One region of the Staphylococcus hsinchuensis genome, then DNA from elsewhere that is predicted to be linked to it. Evidence: a T-box and tRNA genes for the amino acid it is inferred to sense, from the RefSeq annotation. Region 1 holds a T-box; the other holds one or more tRNA genes.
The links. The T-box of region 1 lies ahead of QQM35_RS09460 (valine--tRNA ligase). A T-box ahead of a tRNA ligase gene usually reads a tRNA of that ligase, here a tRNA-Val.
Positions count from the first base shown of each region.

Region 1 (8,675 bases):
CGTATGCTGCTACGCTTGGCGTTTTATAGTCGGGTGTCATTGTTGCGTTAATAATCATGTCTACATCAGTTAAATCTACATTGTACTTCTCTTTGAGATTTAAAATTGCCTGATAGCTCATATCACTCGTGTATTCGTTATCAGCAGTAATTCTACGTTCTTTAATACCGGTTCTTTGTTGTATCCATTCATCAGAAGTTTCTACAATTTTTTCAAAATCTTCATTCGTCATTACTTTAGACGGAACATATTTCCCATGGGCTGTAATTTTTGCTAACGAATTCATTTATAATCCCCCTATTGACCCTTAGTTAATCTACATAAAACTTACCACTGAACAATATACAATAGCAAATATTATTAAAAACATGCTTAGTATAAAAATATGCTATTTTAGTATTGAGGTTTACGTTACGTCATAGTTTATATTGCAATTGTAGGAGGTGATGTTATGGAGTACACAGTTAGTGAACTAGCTAAAATTTCAGGTGTAAGTCCACGTACGTTACGTTATTATGATGAAATTGATTTACTCAAACCATCAAGAATTAATCAAGCAGGTTATCGTATTTATCAAACTACACACGTCGATGTATTACAACAGATTGTTTTTTATCGAGAATTAGATTTATCACTACAACAGATAAAAAAATTACTAAACGAACCATCGTATAACCAAATTGAAACATTAGATGAACAACATCGTAAATTAACCGCTAAACGAGATCGTTTAGACCAAATACTCACGACAATTGAAAAAACGCTAGCCTACCATAAAGGAAAGGTAACTATGAATGATAACGAAAAATTTGAAGGATTTAAACAAGACATGATTGATAAAAATGAAGCACTTTACGGGGATGAAATAAGAGAAAAATATGGTAATGATATGATTGATAAGAGCAATGCGAAAGTTATGGGAATGTCCGAGAAAGACTTCCAACAATTTAAACAATTAGAGCATGAAATACTAGAATTACTCGCAGATGCATATCAAACACAAGACCCAACTTCAGAAGAGGCGCAATTACTCGCTGATAAGCATCGTCAATGGCTGACTTACACTTGGCCAAGATACACGAAAGAGGCACATCTCGGGTTAGCCGAAATGTATATCGCAGACGAACGATTTACTGCATATTATGATAAACACGTTAAGGGTGGTACGCAGTTTTTAAGAGATGCAATTGCAGAATACGTAAATAAATAAAACAAAAGTCTGAGACAAAAATAGGTGTCTCAGACTTTTTTCATTTAGGTGTGACCACGAATTTTCCATTAAAAATTCGATTACTGTCCACTCTCTTTTGCATAAAAAGCCGGATTATTTAATTCTTTGCAAGACGATAGAAGCTACCGCACAAATAATTACAATACTTAAAAATGTCATAGATACTGGCATAAGTTCTCCTGTTAAATTGATTCCTAATTCAAAACCAGTTGTGTCATTTTTAAAATAACTACCGAATACCATCATAATTACAAAGCCTACTGCTGCTAATGAACCGATGACATCAATCAATAGCCTCAATTGTGGATACTTAATGTCTTTATTCAAATTAAACTTCTCCTTCCAGCAAAACAAAATATATTAATTAACTTAGATGCAAATAATTAAAATTTAACCTTAGTTTTAACGTCACTAATAAAATATAAACTACCCGTAATTATTAAACCTTCGCCGTTATAGTTTTCAATAAAGTCAACATAATCATAAATGATTTCTTTATCATCATATTGTAATTCTTCGTATATTTCTTCCTTTGTTAAACCCTTTGGAAAATCAAATTCAGTAATATACATCGTTGAGGCAATCGTAGTAAGTTGATCCAACATTTCATGTAATGGTTTACCTTGAATAGCTGAAAATAGTATATCTATGTTATCTATCTTATAATATTTTTTTAATGTATCTGTTAATGCTTCTACACTTTCTACATTATGTGCACCATCTAAAATGATGATTGGTTCTTCCTTAACTTGTTCAATTCTACCTATCCAACTTACAGATTCTATACCATTTATCATCTTATTAAAATCTAAATCTACTATATTAGATTCATACATTTCAATAAGTGCTGTTATTGCTAATGCTGCATTTTCTTTTTGGTGTTCACCTTTCATATCTAGTAATAAGTTTTCAAGTTCATAATCTTTGTAACGATAAGTGAATTCTTCATCATCGGAAATAACGCTAATTTCTCTATCTAACTCGATACCTATCGCATTTCTTTCTTCAACGTTATTTCGAATAATTTTTAAGGCATCCTCGTTTTTAACAGCGTAAATTACAGGTGTCTCTGTCTTCACGATTTCACCTTTGTCTCTAGCTATATCCGCAAATGTATTTCCTAAAATTTCAGTATGATCTAAACCAATACTTGTAAGTATTGAAAGTATCGGTTTAAACACATTTGTAGAATCATTTGCTATGCCTAAACCCGCTTCAACTATGACAAAATCCACTGGATGTATTTCTCCAAAATATAAAAACATCATCGTGGTAATAATTTCAAATTCAGTTGCTGAACCTAATTCTGTTTCTTGTACTAATGCTTCACTGACAGGCTTGACATGTTTCACTAATTCGACAATGGCATCATCAGAAATAGGTTCTCCATTTAATCCGATGCGTTCATTAAAAATCTCAACAAATGGAGAAGTGAATGTTCCAACTTGATATCCGTTTTCTACTAATGCAGTTCTTAAGTATGCAACGGTAGAACCTTTCCCATTTGTTCCACCTACATGAATACCACGGATCTTTTCTTGAGGATTATTCAAACGTTGGAGCATCCATTCCATACGTCTCACACCAGGTTTCACACCAAACTTAGTTTGTTCATGTATCCAATATAAGCTGTCTAGGTAATTCATCTCTACGACTCCTATGCTTTTAATTGATTAATTCGTAATTTAACACCGTCATATTTTTCTTGATACGTTTGTTTTTTCTCACGTTCTTCATTAATAATTTTTTCAGGTGCTTTATTTACAAAGTTTTCATTCGCTAATTTTTTATTTACTCTGTCTAATTCTTTTTCCCATTTGACAAGTTCATTTTCTAATCTAGCTATCTCTTTATCCATATCTATGAGCCCTTCTAATGGTAGCACAACTTCTCCCGCCGTTGTTATAGAAGTCATAGCTTTTTCTGGAATGTCGATTTCTGTATCTATTGTTAATTCACTTGGATGACAGAAACGATCAATATAGTTTGAATTGTCATTTAATGTTTGTTTAATATTGCTATCTTTCGCACGGATGAAAATAGGTATCGCTTTAGATAACGGTGTATCCACTTCTAACCTAGATGTTCTTACAGATTTTATAATCTCAACTAGATGTTGCATTGTTTCCTTACTTTCATCAAAAACTAACGCGTCATTAACTTGTGGCCAAGCTGCTTTGACAATTGTGTCACCTTCATGTGGAAGATTCTGCCAAATTTGTTCTGTTACGAAAGGCATAAATGGATGTAACATTCTCATCGTATTATCTAATACATAAGTTAATACGGAACGCGTGACTTGTTTTTGACTTTCGTCATCACTATTCATTGGAATCTTACTCATTTCAATATACCAATCACAGAATTCATCCCAAATGAAGTTATATAGTGCACGACCAACTTCGCCGAATTCATATTTATCACTTAACTCAGTTACTGTTTTTATTGTTTCATTTAATCGCGTTAAAATCCATTTATCTGCTAATGACAAGTTGCCTGATAAATCAACATCTTCAACTTTAAACTCTTCGCCAATGTTCATGAGGCTAAATCGTGCCGCATTCCATATTTTATTAATGAAATTCCATACGGATTCAACCTTTTCAGTTGAATAACGTAAATCATGACCTGGTGAAGAACCAGTTGCTAGGAAGTATCTTAAACTATCTGCACCATATTCATTAATAACATCCATTGGATCAACGCCATTTCCAAGGGATTTACTCATTTTACGTCCATCTTCTGCACGTACTAAGCCATGTAGTAACACATCATTAAATGGACGTTGCCCAGTAAATTCTAATCCTTGGAAAATCATTCTAGCTACCCAGAAAAAGATGATGTCATATCCTGTAACTAATACATTTGTTGGGAAATAACGATGATAATCTTCATTATCTAAATCTGGCCAACCTAAAGTTGAGAACGGCCATAGAGCACTTGAGAACCAAGTATCAAGTACATCTTCATCTTGTGTCCAGTTCTCAATATCTGATGGCGCTTCTTCTCCTACATACATTTCACCAGTTTCATTGTGATACCATGCAGGGATTTGATGACCCCACCATAACTGACGTGAAATCGTCCAATCTCTTATTTCATCCATCCAACGGTTGAAAGTCTTTTCAAATCTTTGCGGAACAAAGTCTATACGGTTATCAGTATCTTGGTTATTGAGTGCTTGTTCGGCAAGTGGTTTCATTTTAACGAACCATTGTGTTGATAAATAAGGTTCGACAATCGCACCAGAACGTTCAGAATGTCCGACAGAATGTTCATGTTCTTCGATTTTTATAACAAGATCTTCAGCCTTTAAGTCTTCAACAAGTTGTTTACGACAATCAAATCGATCCATACCTTCATATTTATCAGCGTGTTGATTCATCTTACCAGATTCATCCATAACTACGATGCGTTCTAAGTCATGACGATTACCTATTTCGAAATCATTTGGATCATGTGCAGGTGTCACTTTCATTGCACCACTACCAAATTCTTTATCGACATATTCATCTGCTAAAATTGGTAATTCACGCCCAACGATAGGTAAAATAACCTTTTTACCAATAACATCTTTATAGCGCTCATCATCTGGGTTAACTACAATAGCTGTATCCCCTAACATAGTTTCAGGGCGTGTTGTAGCAATCTCAATAAATCCATCACCATCGGCATAAGGATATTTAAAGTGATAGAATTTCCCTTGTACATCTTCATGAATAACCTCGATATCAGATAATGCAGTACGTGTATGAGGATCCCAGTTAATAATATATTCTCCGCGATAAATTAATCCTTTGTTGTACATATCAACAAAGACCTTTTTAACTGCTTTACTAAGACCTTCATCTAATGTGAAACGCTCTCTACTATAATCTAAACCTAATCCTAGTTTAGCCCATTGACTGCGAATAAACTGTGCGTATTCTTCTTTCCAATCCCATGCTTGTTCTAAGAATTTTTCACGGCCAATATCATGTCGTGAAATACCTTGTTCGTTTAACTTAGCTTCAACTTTAGCTTGAGTCGCAATACCTGCATGATCCATACCAGGTAAATATAAAGTGTCATAACCTTGCATACGTTTCATACGTGTAATGATATCTTGTAAAGTCGTATCCCATGCATGTCCTAAATGTAATTTACCAGTCACATTTGGAGGTGGGATTACGATCGTATATGTTTCTTTAGTTTGACTACCTTCCGCTTCAAAATAACCATTATTAACCCATTGGTCATAGCGACCCGATTCAACTTCGCTCGGGTTATACTTTGGTTTCATCTCCATTTACAACATCCTCCTTAAATATAAAAATATCCGTCCTAAATCATATAGGACGGATATTCCGTGGTACCACCTAAATTCTCAAGATGTGAAATATGCATCTCGAGCACTTAATTTATGATTAACGCTCAATCACGCTTTCATCTACTTTAACTGTTTACTCTCCACAGCCGTTCAATCAAAGATTATTCTGGGCTACCTTCAACAAAGTAAAATGTACATTCTCAGCCTATATGCACTCTCTGTGAAATTCAACTCTATTTACTCTTCCCAATCGACATTATTCATTTTCATCATTTATAGTATAATGGATAATAAAATAAGTCAATCCACAGGAGGAATAAAAATGAATGAATGCGCTTTTGGTACTAAAGATCCTGTTTATTTAAAATATCATGATGAAGTTTGGGGCAAACCATTATATGATAGTCATCAATTATTTAAATTATTAGCACTTGAATCCCAACACGCAGGCTTATCTTGGTTAACTATTTTAAAAAAGAAAGCATCTTATGAAGCAGCCTTTCATGATTTTCAACCAGAAAAAATTGCACAGATGACAGAGAGTGATATAGACGCACTTATGGAATTTCCAAATATCGTTCATAATCGTAAGAAATTGGAAGCGATTGTGAGTCAAGCTAAAGGTTATTTTAAAATTGAGGAAGATTATGGAAGTTTTAGTAAGTTTCTATGGTCATACGTAGATGATGAACCAATAGACATGGGGTATATTCATTCAAGCGACCGTATTACGGTAGATGAACGAGCAACACGTTTATCTAAAAAACTTAAAAGTTACGGTTTTAAATTCTTAGGTCCAGTTACAGTATTTTCATTTTTAGAAGCAGCAGGTTTATATAACGCCCACTTACGTGATTGTCCTCATAATCCAAACAACCAAACTATATAACATTCAAATTGAAAATATCTTATTCTAGAAAAACTGTCGATCAACATTGTAGTTAATCGACAGTTTATTTATATATGAATTTTCACCTTTGTGATTCTTCGTTTTTTTCTTTCTGAAGATCTAATTTTGCTAAATATTTTAAGAGATAACTGATTAATGGTGCTATTACGAATAGGATAAAGAATATTCTAAAGATGTGATAACTAGAAATTCGGGCGACATCCGCTCCTGTTTCTATTGCAACAAGAACAATTTGACTCATTCCTCCAGGGGCTGCACCTAAGAACAATTCATTGATAGGATGTTTCGTAAATGTTGAAATAATCAATACCATGATAAATGACAACAATATTAATGATATATTTTGAAAAGCTATTGCTACTGCGACACGGCCTTTCATCTGATCTAACAATTTAGATATTTGGATACCAATTCTAATCATATAAATAATTTGTGCACCTGCTATAAGGAAGTTATCTAGTTTAAAGTTAATACCTGTAATTAAGTTCCACGCGATGAGTACTATAATCGGTGCCAGCAATTGCTTAGTAGGAAATTTAATCTTATCCATAATATAATAAACAAGCGCAATTGCAACAATTAATATTATTACATTAGGAAGCGATAACATTTGAGTTAATGGTTTCACGGATGATGCTCCAGCACTTCCGGACCCTGAATCTTTAAAGAAAAATGATATTAAAGGTACTAAAATAACTACGAATATAATTCTAGAAGTTTGAGTTAAACTCACTACCATAATATTAGCTTTTTTATTTTCTTCGGCCATAATCAACATTTGACTTAGGGCGCCGGGCACGACACTTAAAACTGCAGTTTCATAATTTACTTTTGCAATTTTCTTAAAGAAGTATGCAATTATCATCGATAGGGTTAATAGCATCAAGGTAATGAAAACAATTGATAACCAATCATCCTTTATTTCGAGGATAACTTTTTTAGTAAATGTTGAACCAATTTGTACACCTAGTAATATCATACCTAGTAAACCTAAGGATTGAGGCCACTCTACTTTCATTTTGAAAACTTTTACACAAATAATACTGGCAATGATAGGTCCGAACATAAATGGTAGTAACATATGCACAGCATTTAATATTAAACTAATCACAAGTGCTAAAATGAATACAATAATATTATTCTTTAATCGCATCTTCATGTCCTCACATCTTTCGTCTTTATCGTCACGCTCCAATGTGCATTTAATCACAAAAAAGTACCCATGCAAAATTTATGCATGGGCACTGAAGTTGATTATACTAATCTACTTAAAGCTCGATCAAATGCTTGTACTGTTTGTTTAATATCTTCTTCCGTATGAGCAGTCGAAAGGAAAGTACCTTCGAATTGTGAAGGTGGTAAGAATATACCTTCTTTAGCCATCTCTCTGTACATTTGACTAAAGAATTCAAGGTCACTTTCATTTGCTTGTTCGAAGTTGGTAACAGGCCCTTCATTTAAGAAATAACCAATCATTGAACCGGCTCTATTAATCGTAATTGGCACGTTATGTTTCGCAAATACTTCAGTTAGTCCTTCTTCTAATAAATCACCTAAACGATTGAAATAATCGTAAGATTCAGGCGTTAATTGACTTAACGTCTCATAACCACTCGTCATTGCTAATGGGTTACCTGATAATGTACCAGCTTGATAGATATCACCAGTCGGTGCTATTTTATCCATGATTTCTTTTTTACCACCAATTGCACCAACAGGCAATCCACCACCGATAACTTTACCTAAACAAGTTAAATCAGGTGTTACATTGTAATAACCTTGGGCACAGTTATACCCTACTCTGAAGCCTGTCATTACTTCATCAAAGATTAACAATGAACCAAATTCATTTGTTATATCTCTTAATCCTTGTAAAAATCCTTCAACAGGAGGCACAACGCCCATGTTGCCTGCTACAGGTTCTACGATAACACCAGCAATGTCATCACCAAATTCTTCAAAGGCAACTTTAATTGCATCTAAATCATTGTAAGGTACAGTAATTGTATTTTTAGCAATACCTTCTGGCACACCAGGTGAATCAGGTAGTCCTAATGTTGCTACACCTGAACCTGCTTTTATTAATAGTGAATCACTGTGTCCATGATAACAACCTACAAATTTAACTATCTTATTACGTCCTGTATAACCACGTGCGAGACGTAACGTATCTAATGTTGCTTCTGTACCTGAAGAAACCATACGCACCTTTTCAATAGAAGGTA
Region 1 is NZ_CP128355.1:1,891,736-1,900,410, forward strand. It holds gene QQM35_RS09440 (ketoacyl-ACP synthase III) at 1-286, opposite strand, end outside; gene QQM35_RS09445 (MerR family transcriptional regulator) at 452-1,210, shown strand; gene QQM35_RS09450 (hypothetical protein) at 1,325-1,558, opposite strand; gene QQM35_RS09455 (folylpolyglutamate synthase/dihydrofolate synthase family protein) at 1,615-2,877, opposite strand; gene QQM35_RS09460 (valine--tRNA ligase) at 2,889-5,519, opposite strand; T-box leader at 5,562-5,803, opposite strand; gene QQM35_RS09465 (DNA-3-methyladenine glycosylase I) at 5,863-6,429, shown strand; gene QQM35_RS09470 (AbrB family transcriptional regulator) at 6,512-7,609, opposite strand; gene hemL (glutamate-1-semialdehyde 2,1-aminomutase) at 7,705-8,675, opposite strand, start outside.

Region 2 (8,675 bases), 190 kb from region 1:
GCATATTTCATGGAGGCGGCAACCGGATTTGAACCGGTGATAAAGGTTTTGCAGACCTCTGCCTTACCACTTGGCTATGCCGCCAATAACTGGGCTAGCTGGATTCGAACCAGCGCGTGACGGAGTCAAAGTCCGTTGCCTTACCGCTTGGCTATAGCCCATTAATGTTATTAAGGGCGGTTGATGGGAATCGAACCCACGAGTGTCGGAACCACAATCCGATGCGTTAACCACTTCGCCACAACCGCCATGGCAGGGGCAGTAGGAATCGAACCCACATCAAAGGTTTTGGAGACCTCTATTCTACCGTTGAAATATGCCCCTATTTTAACTAATGGTGGAGGGGGGCAGATTCGAACTGCCGAACCCGAAGGAGCGGATTTACAGTCCGCCGCGTTTAGCCACTTCGCTACCCCTCCATGAGATGGTGCCGGCCAGAGGACTTGAACCCCCAACCTACTGATTACAAGTCAGTTGCTCTACCAGTTGAGCTAGGCCGGCATATGAATGGTTCAGGACAGAGTCGAACTGCCGACACATGGAGCTTCAATCCATTGCTCTACCAACTGAGCTACTGAACCATAATGGCGGTCCCGACGGGAATCGAACCCGCGATCTCCTGCGTGACAGGCAGGCGTGTTAACCGCTACACTACGGGACCTAAATATAATTGCGGGAGGCGGATTTGAACCACCGACCTTCGGGTTATGAGCCCGACGAGCTACCGAACTGCTCCATCCCGCGATAATGTTATTTAATGGCGGAGGAAGAGGGATTCGAACCCCCGCGGGCCGTTAAGCCCCTGTCGGTTTTCAAGACCGATCCCTTCAGCCAGACTTGGGTATTCCTCCATTAAAATAAAAAGTATTAAATTGTAAAAATGGCGGAGGAAGAGGGATTCGAACCCCCGCGGGCCGTTAAGCCCCTGTCGGTTTTCAAGACCGATCCCTTCAGCCGGACTTGGGTATTCCTCCAAAAAATTATATGGACCTTGCAGGATTCGAACCTGCGACCGAACGGTTATGAGCCGTTAGCTCTGACCAACTGAGCTAAAGGTCCTAAAATATAATTTATAAATAAAATATGATGGCGGTGGAGGGGATCGAACCCCCGACCTCACGGGTATGAACCGTACGCTCTAGCCAGCTGAGCTACACCGCCGATATTGAATTTATCAGTATTTAATTTATATTAAAAACATGGTGGAGACTAGCGGGATCGAACCGCTGACCTCCTGCGTGCAAAGCAGGCGCTCTCCCAGCTGAGCTAAGCCCCCAATATTTTATTTGGTTATCGGGAAGACAGGATTCGAACCTACGACCCCTTGGTCCCAAACCAAGTGCTCTACCAAGCTGAGCTACTTCCCGTAAACTAACGCGCCCGATAGGAGTCGAACCCATAACCTCTTGATCCGTAGTCAAGCGCTCTATCCAGTTGAGCTACGGGCGCAAAAATTTAAATGGTGCCGAGGACCGGAATCGAACCGGTACGGTGATCTCTCACCGCAGGATTTTAAGTCCTGTGCGTCTGCCAGTTCCGCCACCCCGGCACTATAATGGAGCAGAAGACGGGATTCGAACCCGCGACCCCGACCTTGGCAAGGTCGTATTCTACCGCTGAACTACTTCTGCATATGCGGGTGAAGGGAGTCGAACCCCCACGCCGTAAGGCGCTAGATCCTAAGTCTAGTGCGTCTGCCAATTCCGCCACACCCGCATGTAAATTCAAATGGTGAGCCATAGAGGATTCGAACCTCTGACCCTCTGATTAAAAGTCAGATGCTCTACCAACTGAGCTAATGGCTCAAAACATGGTGCCGGCCAGAGGACTTGAACCCCCAACCTACTGATTACAAGTCAGTTGCTCTACCAGTTGAGCTAGGCCGGCTAATGTATTTAAATGGTGGAGGATGACGGGTTCGAACCGCCGACCCCCTGCTTGTAAGGCAGATGCTCTCCCAGCTGAGCTAATCCTCCGAATAATTGCCTGGCAACGTCCTACTCTTGCGGAACGTAAGTCCGACTACCATCGGCGCTAAGGAGCTTAACTTCTGTGTTCGGCATGGGAACAGGTGTGACCTCCTTGCCATTGTCACCAGACAATGCAATGTATGAAATTATACAATCAAAACTAGATAATAAGTAAAATGAATGAAACCAAACAAAACGTTTAAAAATTGATTAAGTCTTCGATCGATTAGTATTCGTCAGCTCCACGTATCGCTACGCTTCCACCTCGAACCTATTAACCTCATCATCTTTGAGGGATCTTATAACCGAAGTTGGGAAATCTCATCTTGAGGGGGGCTTCATGCTTAGATGCTTTCAGCACTTATCCCGTCCATACATAGCTACCCAGCGATGCCGTTGGCACGACAACTGGTACACCAGAGGTATGTCCATCCCGGTCCTCTCGTACTAAGGACAGCTCCTCTCAAATTTCCTACGCCCACGACGGATAGGGACCGAACTGTCTCACGACGTTCTGAACCCAGCTCGCGTACCGCTTTAATGGGCGAACAGCCCAACCCTTGGGACCGACTACAGCCCCAGGATGCGATGAGCCGACATCGAGGTGCCAAACCTCCCCGTCGATGTGAACTCTTGGGGGAGATAAGCCTGTTATCCCCGGGGTAGCTTTTATCCGTTGAGCGATGGCCCTTCCATGCGGAACCACCGGATCACTAAGTCCGTCTTTCGACCCTGCTCGACTTGTAGGTCTCGCAGTCAAGCTTCCTTATGCCTTTACACTCTATGAATGATTTCCAACCATTCTGAGGAAACCTTTGAGCGCCTCCGTTACTCTTTAGGAGGCGACCGCCCCAGTCAAACTGCCCATCTGACACTGTCTCCCACCATGATTAATGGTGCGGGTTAGAAATCCAACACAGCAAGGGTAGTATCCCACCAACGCCTCCACGTAAGCTAGCGCTCACGTTTCTAAGGCTCCTACCTATCCTGTACAAGCTGTGCCGAATTTCAATATCAGACTACAGTAAAGCTCCACGGGGTCTTTCCGTCCTGTCGCGGGTAACCTGCATCTTCACAGGTACTATGATTTCACCGAGTCTCTCGTTGAGACAGTGCCCAAATCGTTACGCCTTTCGTGCGGGTCGGAACTTACCCGACAAGGAATTTCGCTACCTTAGGACCGTTATAGTTACGGCCGCCGTTTACTGGGGCTTCGATTCGTGGCTTCGCAGAAGCTAACCACTCCTCTTAACCTTCCAGCACCGGGCAGGCGTCAGCCCCTATACATCACCTTACGGTTTAGCAGAGACCTGTGTTTTTGATAAACAGTCGCTTGGGCCTATTCACTGCGGCTCTCCTGGGCTTGCACCCTAAAGAGCACCCCTTCTCCCGAAGTTACGGGGTCATTTTGCCGAGTTCCTTAACGAGAGTTCGCTCGCTCACCTTAGAATTCTCATCTTGACTACCTGTGTCGGTTTGCGGTACGGGCACCAGTATTCTAGCTAGAGACTTTTCTTGGCAGTGTGAAATCAGCGACTCGAGGAAACAATTTCCTCTCCCCATCACAACTTGACCTTATGAGTGTCGGATTTGCCTAACACTCAGTCTTATTGCTTGGACGTGCACTCCAACAGCACGCTTCGCCTATCCTACTGCGTCCTCCCATCGCTTAAAACGAATCATGGTGGTACAGGAATATCAACCTGTTATCCATCGCCTACGCCTGTCGGCCTCAGCTTAGGACCCGACTAACCCAGAGCGGACGAGCCTTCCTCTGGAAACCTTAGTCAATCGGTGGACGGGATTCTCACCCGTCTTTCGCTACTCACACCGGCATTCTCACTTCTAAGCGCTCCACATGTCCTTGCGATCATGCTTCAACGCCCTTAGAACGCTCTCCTACCATTGTCCTACGGACAATCCACAGCTTCGGTAATATGTTTAGCCCCGGTACATTTTCGGCGCAGTGTCACTCGACTAGTGAGCTATTACGCACTCTTTAAATGATGGCTGCTTCTAAGCCAACATCCTAGTTGTCTGGGCAACGCCACATCCTTTTCCACTTAACATATATTTTGGGACCTTAGCTGGTGGTCTGGGCTGTTTCCCTTTCGAACACGGATCTTATCACTCGCGTTCTGACTCCCAAGTTAAATTGATTGGCATTCGGAGTTTGTCTGAATTCGGTAACCCGAGAAGGGCCCCTCGTCCAAACAGTGCTCTACCTCCAATAATCATCACTTGAGGCTAGCCCTAAAGCTATTTCGGAGAGAACCAGCTATCTCCAGGTTCGATTGGAATTTCTCCGCTACCCACAACTCATCCGCTCACTTTTCAACGTAAGTCGGTTCGGCCCTCCATTCAGTGTTACCTGAACTTCAGCCTGGTCATGGGTAGATCACCTGGTTTCGGGTCTACGACCAAATACTCAACGCCCTATTCAGACTCGCTTTCGCTACGGCTCCACATTTGCTGCTTAACCTTGCATCAGATCGTAACTCGCCGGTTCATTCTACAAAAGGCACGCCATCACCCATTAACGGGCTCTGACTACTTGTAAGCACACGGTTTCAAGTTCTATTTCACTCCCCTTCCGGGGTACTTTTCACCTTTCCCTCACGGTACTGGTTCACTATCGGTCACTAGAGAGTATTTAGCCTTAGGAGATGGTCCTCCCGGATTCCGACGGAATTACACGTGCTCCGTCGTACTCAGGATCCACTCAAGAGTGAACAGATTTTCGACTACAGGATTATTACCTTCTCTGATGTAACTTTCCAGTTACTTCGTCTAATCTATTCTTTTCTAACTCCGTAGAGAGTGTCCTACAACCCCAATAAGCAAGCTCATTGGTTTGGGCTCTTCCCGTTTCGCTCGCCGCTACTCAGGGAATCGATTTTTCTTTCTCTTCCTGCGGGTACTAAGATGTTTCAGTTCTCCGCGTCTACCTTCGGATATGCTATGTATTCACATATCGATAACACGACATAACTCGTGTTGGGTTTCCCCATTCGGAAATCTCTGGATCACAGCTTACTTACAGCTCCCCAAAGCATATCGTCGTTAGTAACGTCCTTCATCGGCTTCTAGTGCCAAGGCATTCACCGTGCGCCCTTAATAACTTAATCTATGTTTTTAGTCAAAAGACTAAAAAGCAAACGTTATTAATCTGTGAGTGTTCTTTCGAACACTAGCGATTATTTTTTGAATTCAAGCGTATACACGCTATTCACTCGGTTTTGCTTGGTAAAATCATTATTTTACTTATTTATCTAGTTTTCAATGTACAATAATTATAATGGTGGAGACTAGCGGGATCGAACCGCTGACCTCCTGCGTGCAAAGCAGGCGCTCTCCCAGCTGAGCTAAGCCCCCGTTATATAAAGTTTATATGAAATGGTGGGCCTAAGTGGACTCGAACCACCGACCTCACGCTTATCAGGCGTGCGCTCTAACCAGCTGAGCTATAGGCCCATTTCGTATTTAAACGCTCAAAATGAGCATTCAAAACTGAATACAATATGTCGTTGTTATTCCGTTTCATCTTCGTAGAAGATGTTCCGAATATATCCTTAGAAAGGAGGTGATCCAGCCGCACCTTCCGATACGGCTACCTTGTTACGACTTCACCCCAATCATTTGTCCCACCTTCGACGGCTAGCTCCAAAGGTTACTCCACCGGCTTCGGGTGTTACAAACTCTCGTGGTGTGACGGGCGGTGTGTACAAGACCCGGGAACGTATTCACCGTAGCATGCTGATCTACGATTACTAGCGATTCCAGCTTCATGTAGTCGAGTTGCAGACTACAATCCGAACTGAGAACAACTTTATGGGATTTGCTTGACCTCGCGGTTTAGCTGCCCTTTGTATTGTCCATTGTAGCACGTGTGTAGCCCAAATCATAAGGGGCATGATGATTTGACGTCATCCCCACCTTCCTCCGGTTTGTCACCGGCAGTCAGCCTAGAGTGCCCAACTTAATGATGGCAACTAAGCTTAAGGGTTGCGCTCGTTGCGGGACTTAACCCAACATCTCACGACACGAGCTGACGACAACCATGCACCACCTGTCACTTTGTCCCCCGAAGGGGAAAACTCTATCTCTAGAGCGATCAAAGGATGTCAAGATTTGGTAAGGTTCTTCGCGTTGCTTCGAATTAAACCACATGCTCCACCGCTTGTGCGGGTCCCCGTCAATTCCTTTGAGTTTCAACCTTGCGGTCGTACTCCCCAGGCGGAGTGCTTAATGCGTTAGCTGCAGCACTAAGGGGCGGAAACCCCCTAACACTTAGCACTCATCGTTTACAGCGTGGACTACCAGGGTATCTAATCCTGTTTGATCCCCACGCTTTCGCACATCAGCGTCAGTTGCAGACCAGAAAGTCGCCTTCGCCACTGGTGTTCCTCCATATCTCTGCGCATTTCACCGCTACACATGGAATTCCACTTTCTTCTTCTGCACTCAAGTTTTCCAGTTTCCAATGACCATCCACGGTTGAGCCGTGGGCTTTCACATCAGACTTAAAAAACCGCCTACGCGCGCTTTACGCCCAATAATTCCGGATAACGCTTGCCACCTACGTATTACCGCGGCTGCTGGCACGTAGTTAGCCGTGGCTTTCTGATTAGGTACCGTCAAGACGCGCACAGTTACTTACGCATTTGTTCTTCCCTAATAACAGAGCTTTACGATCCGAAGACCTTCATCACTCACGCGGCGTTGCTCCGTCAGGCTTTCGCCCATTGCGGAAGATTCCCTACTGCTGCCTCCCGTAGGAGTCTGGACCGTGTCTCAGTTCCAGTGTGGCCGATCACCCTCTCAGGTCGGCTACGTATCGTTGCCTTGGTAAGCCGTTACCTTACCAACTAGCTAATACGGCGCGGGTCCATCCATAAGTGATAGCAAGGCCATCTTTCACTTTAGAACCATGCGGTTCTAAATATTATCCGGCATTAGCCCCGGTTTCCCGGAGTTATTCCAGTCTTATGGGTAGGTTACCCACGTGATACTCACCCGTCCGCCGCTAACGTCAAAGGAGCAAGCTCCTTATCTGTTCGCTCGACTTGCATGTATTAGGCACGCCGCCAGCGTTCATCCTGAGCCAGGATCAAACTCTCCATAAAAATTTATGATGTTTGATTAGCTCATAATACTAAATGTGTTTCTTCAACACTTTTTAACAACTTTAAGTTGTTGTGTTTGGAATTAACGTTGACATATTGTCATTCAGTTTTCAATGTTCATTTTTTCACGTTACAAGAATTTATTCTAACATTAAGTAAATATTAAGTCAATAATAAAATTCTTTTTTATTTATTAAGTTTGTTGTGTTTTTTTGAACTCAACGTTTTCTATTGTATTACCTTCTCAACCAATTAACAAGTATCAATTTTACACTTTTTTGAATTGATAAGGAAAGGCTAATACTGTTTTTGTCGCTCTTGTTTTGACGACTTTTTTATAATATCAACTTTAAATAGCATAGTCAATCATATTCAAGGATATTTTTAGTTTAATTTTACCTTTCAAACGTTTTATTATTGTTTAATTGTATTAAATGTAAATATAGTGTAAATGACTATGTAAATCTTTATATTAATAACGCCTCTTTTATTACTTTACATTGACGAGATTAGATATAAATAACTAGCCATTTCTCATTTCTTCTATTAAAAAAGCCTTATTTGCATACAACCACTACTAAGCACTTGTTTCTCAGCGTATATAAACTTTGTGAAAATAAAAAAAGATAAGACAATTCAATGTCTTATCCTTAACATAACAATCATGGTTTCATAAAGCTGTTATATCTTAGCAATCACTTTAGAAACCACAGCTTAAGATTTCAATTAACTGTTAGATTTTTTATCTTGGCATTCTTTACACAGACCATAAATTTCCATACGGTGATGCGTTACATTAAAGTCAGTTACGTGTTGGGCTAATTGCTCAACTTCATCCAATTGTGGATAATGGAAATCAACAATCTTACCACACTGTTCACATATAACATGATAATGGTTATGTGTATTAAAATCGAAACGACTAGAAGAATCACCATATGGTAATTCTTTGACTATACCTGTTTCTTTAAAAACACGTAAATTATTGTATATTGTAGCAACACTTATATTAGGAAAATCTGGTGAAAGTGCTTGATAAATTTCATCTGCAGTTGGATGTGTATGCGAAGCAATCATAAATTTTAAAATTGCTTGTCTCTGGGGAGTAATTCTAATCCCGGCTTGTCTTAATGTAGCAATCGAATCTTCTAATTCGTGTTCAATTGTATCCATTTCTGCACTCATTTCCCTCACCATCTTTCTATTTAATAATGATTATTACTTAATATTAATATAACTGTTAAAAGTGTGGAATGTCAATAAACAATGTCAGAATCAACTTAATAACCATTTTGTGGTTCGACTTCATTCTCAATTAACTTACCGTAATTGAGAAAATGGGATAAATTATCCATGAATAATAGTGTCGCTTCTTTACTGTGATCTGCTCCATTTCCTGTTATATGTGCAGTTATCGTTACGTTTTCAAGGTCATATAATGGATTATTGGATTTCAGGGGTTCATTTTCAAATACATCTAAATATGCATATCTTATTAGTCGTTCTTTTAATGCATTGATAATTATCTCTTCTTTAACAATTGTACCTCTACCTACATTAATAAACAGAGCAGTATCTT
Region 2 is NZ_CP128355.1:2,082,049-2,090,723, forward strand. It holds tRNA gene QQM35_RS10340 (tRNA-Gly) at 1-2, opposite strand, end outside; tRNA gene QQM35_RS10345 (tRNA-Cys) at 11-84, opposite strand; tRNA gene QQM35_RS10350 (tRNA-Gln) at 90-161, opposite strand; tRNA gene QQM35_RS10355 (tRNA-His) at 176-248, opposite strand; tRNA gene QQM35_RS10360 (tRNA-Trp) at 251-324, opposite strand; tRNA gene QQM35_RS10365 (tRNA-Tyr) at 336-419, opposite strand; tRNA gene QQM35_RS10370 (tRNA-Thr) at 426-501, opposite strand; tRNA gene QQM35_RS10375 (tRNA-Phe) at 509-581, opposite strand; tRNA gene QQM35_RS10380 (tRNA-Asp) at 586-661, opposite strand; tRNA gene QQM35_RS10385 (tRNA-Met) at 671-744, opposite strand; tRNA gene QQM35_RS10390 (tRNA-Ser) at 759-851, opposite strand; tRNA gene QQM35_RS10395 (tRNA-Ser) at 882-974, opposite strand; tRNA gene QQM35_RS10400 (tRNA-Ile) at 986-1,059, opposite strand; tRNA gene QQM35_RS10405 (tRNA-Met) at 1,088-1,161, opposite strand; tRNA gene QQM35_RS10410 (tRNA-Ala) at 1,201-1,276, opposite strand; tRNA gene QQM35_RS10415 (tRNA-Pro) at 1,294-1,367, opposite strand; tRNA gene QQM35_RS10420 (tRNA-Arg) at 1,376-1,449, opposite strand; tRNA gene QQM35_RS10425 (tRNA-Leu) at 1,461-1,549, opposite strand; tRNA gene QQM35_RS10430 (tRNA-Gly) at 1,557-1,631, opposite strand; tRNA gene QQM35_RS10435 (tRNA-Leu) at 1,635-1,716, opposite strand; tRNA gene QQM35_RS10440 (tRNA-Lys) at 1,730-1,805, opposite strand; tRNA gene QQM35_RS10445 (tRNA-Thr) at 1,812-1,887, opposite strand; tRNA gene QQM35_RS10450 (tRNA-Val) at 1,901-1,976, opposite strand; rRNA gene rrf (5S ribosomal RNA) at 1,985-2,099, opposite strand; rRNA gene QQM35_RS10460 (23S ribosomal RNA) at 2,177-5,098, opposite strand; tRNA gene QQM35_RS10465 (tRNA-Ala) at 5,270-5,345, opposite strand; tRNA gene QQM35_RS10470 (tRNA-Ile) at 5,368-5,444, opposite strand; rRNA gene QQM35_RS10475 (16S ribosomal RNA) at 5,547-7,096, opposite strand; gene perR (peroxide-responsive transcriptional repressor PerR) at 7,823-8,281, opposite strand; gene QQM35_RS10485 (phosphoglycerate dehydrogenase) at 8,377-8,675, opposite strand, start outside.
Region 2: it encodes a tRNA-Val, which carries the amino acid that the T-box ahead of QQM35_RS09460 (valine--tRNA ligase) is inferred to sense. The anticodon was not compared.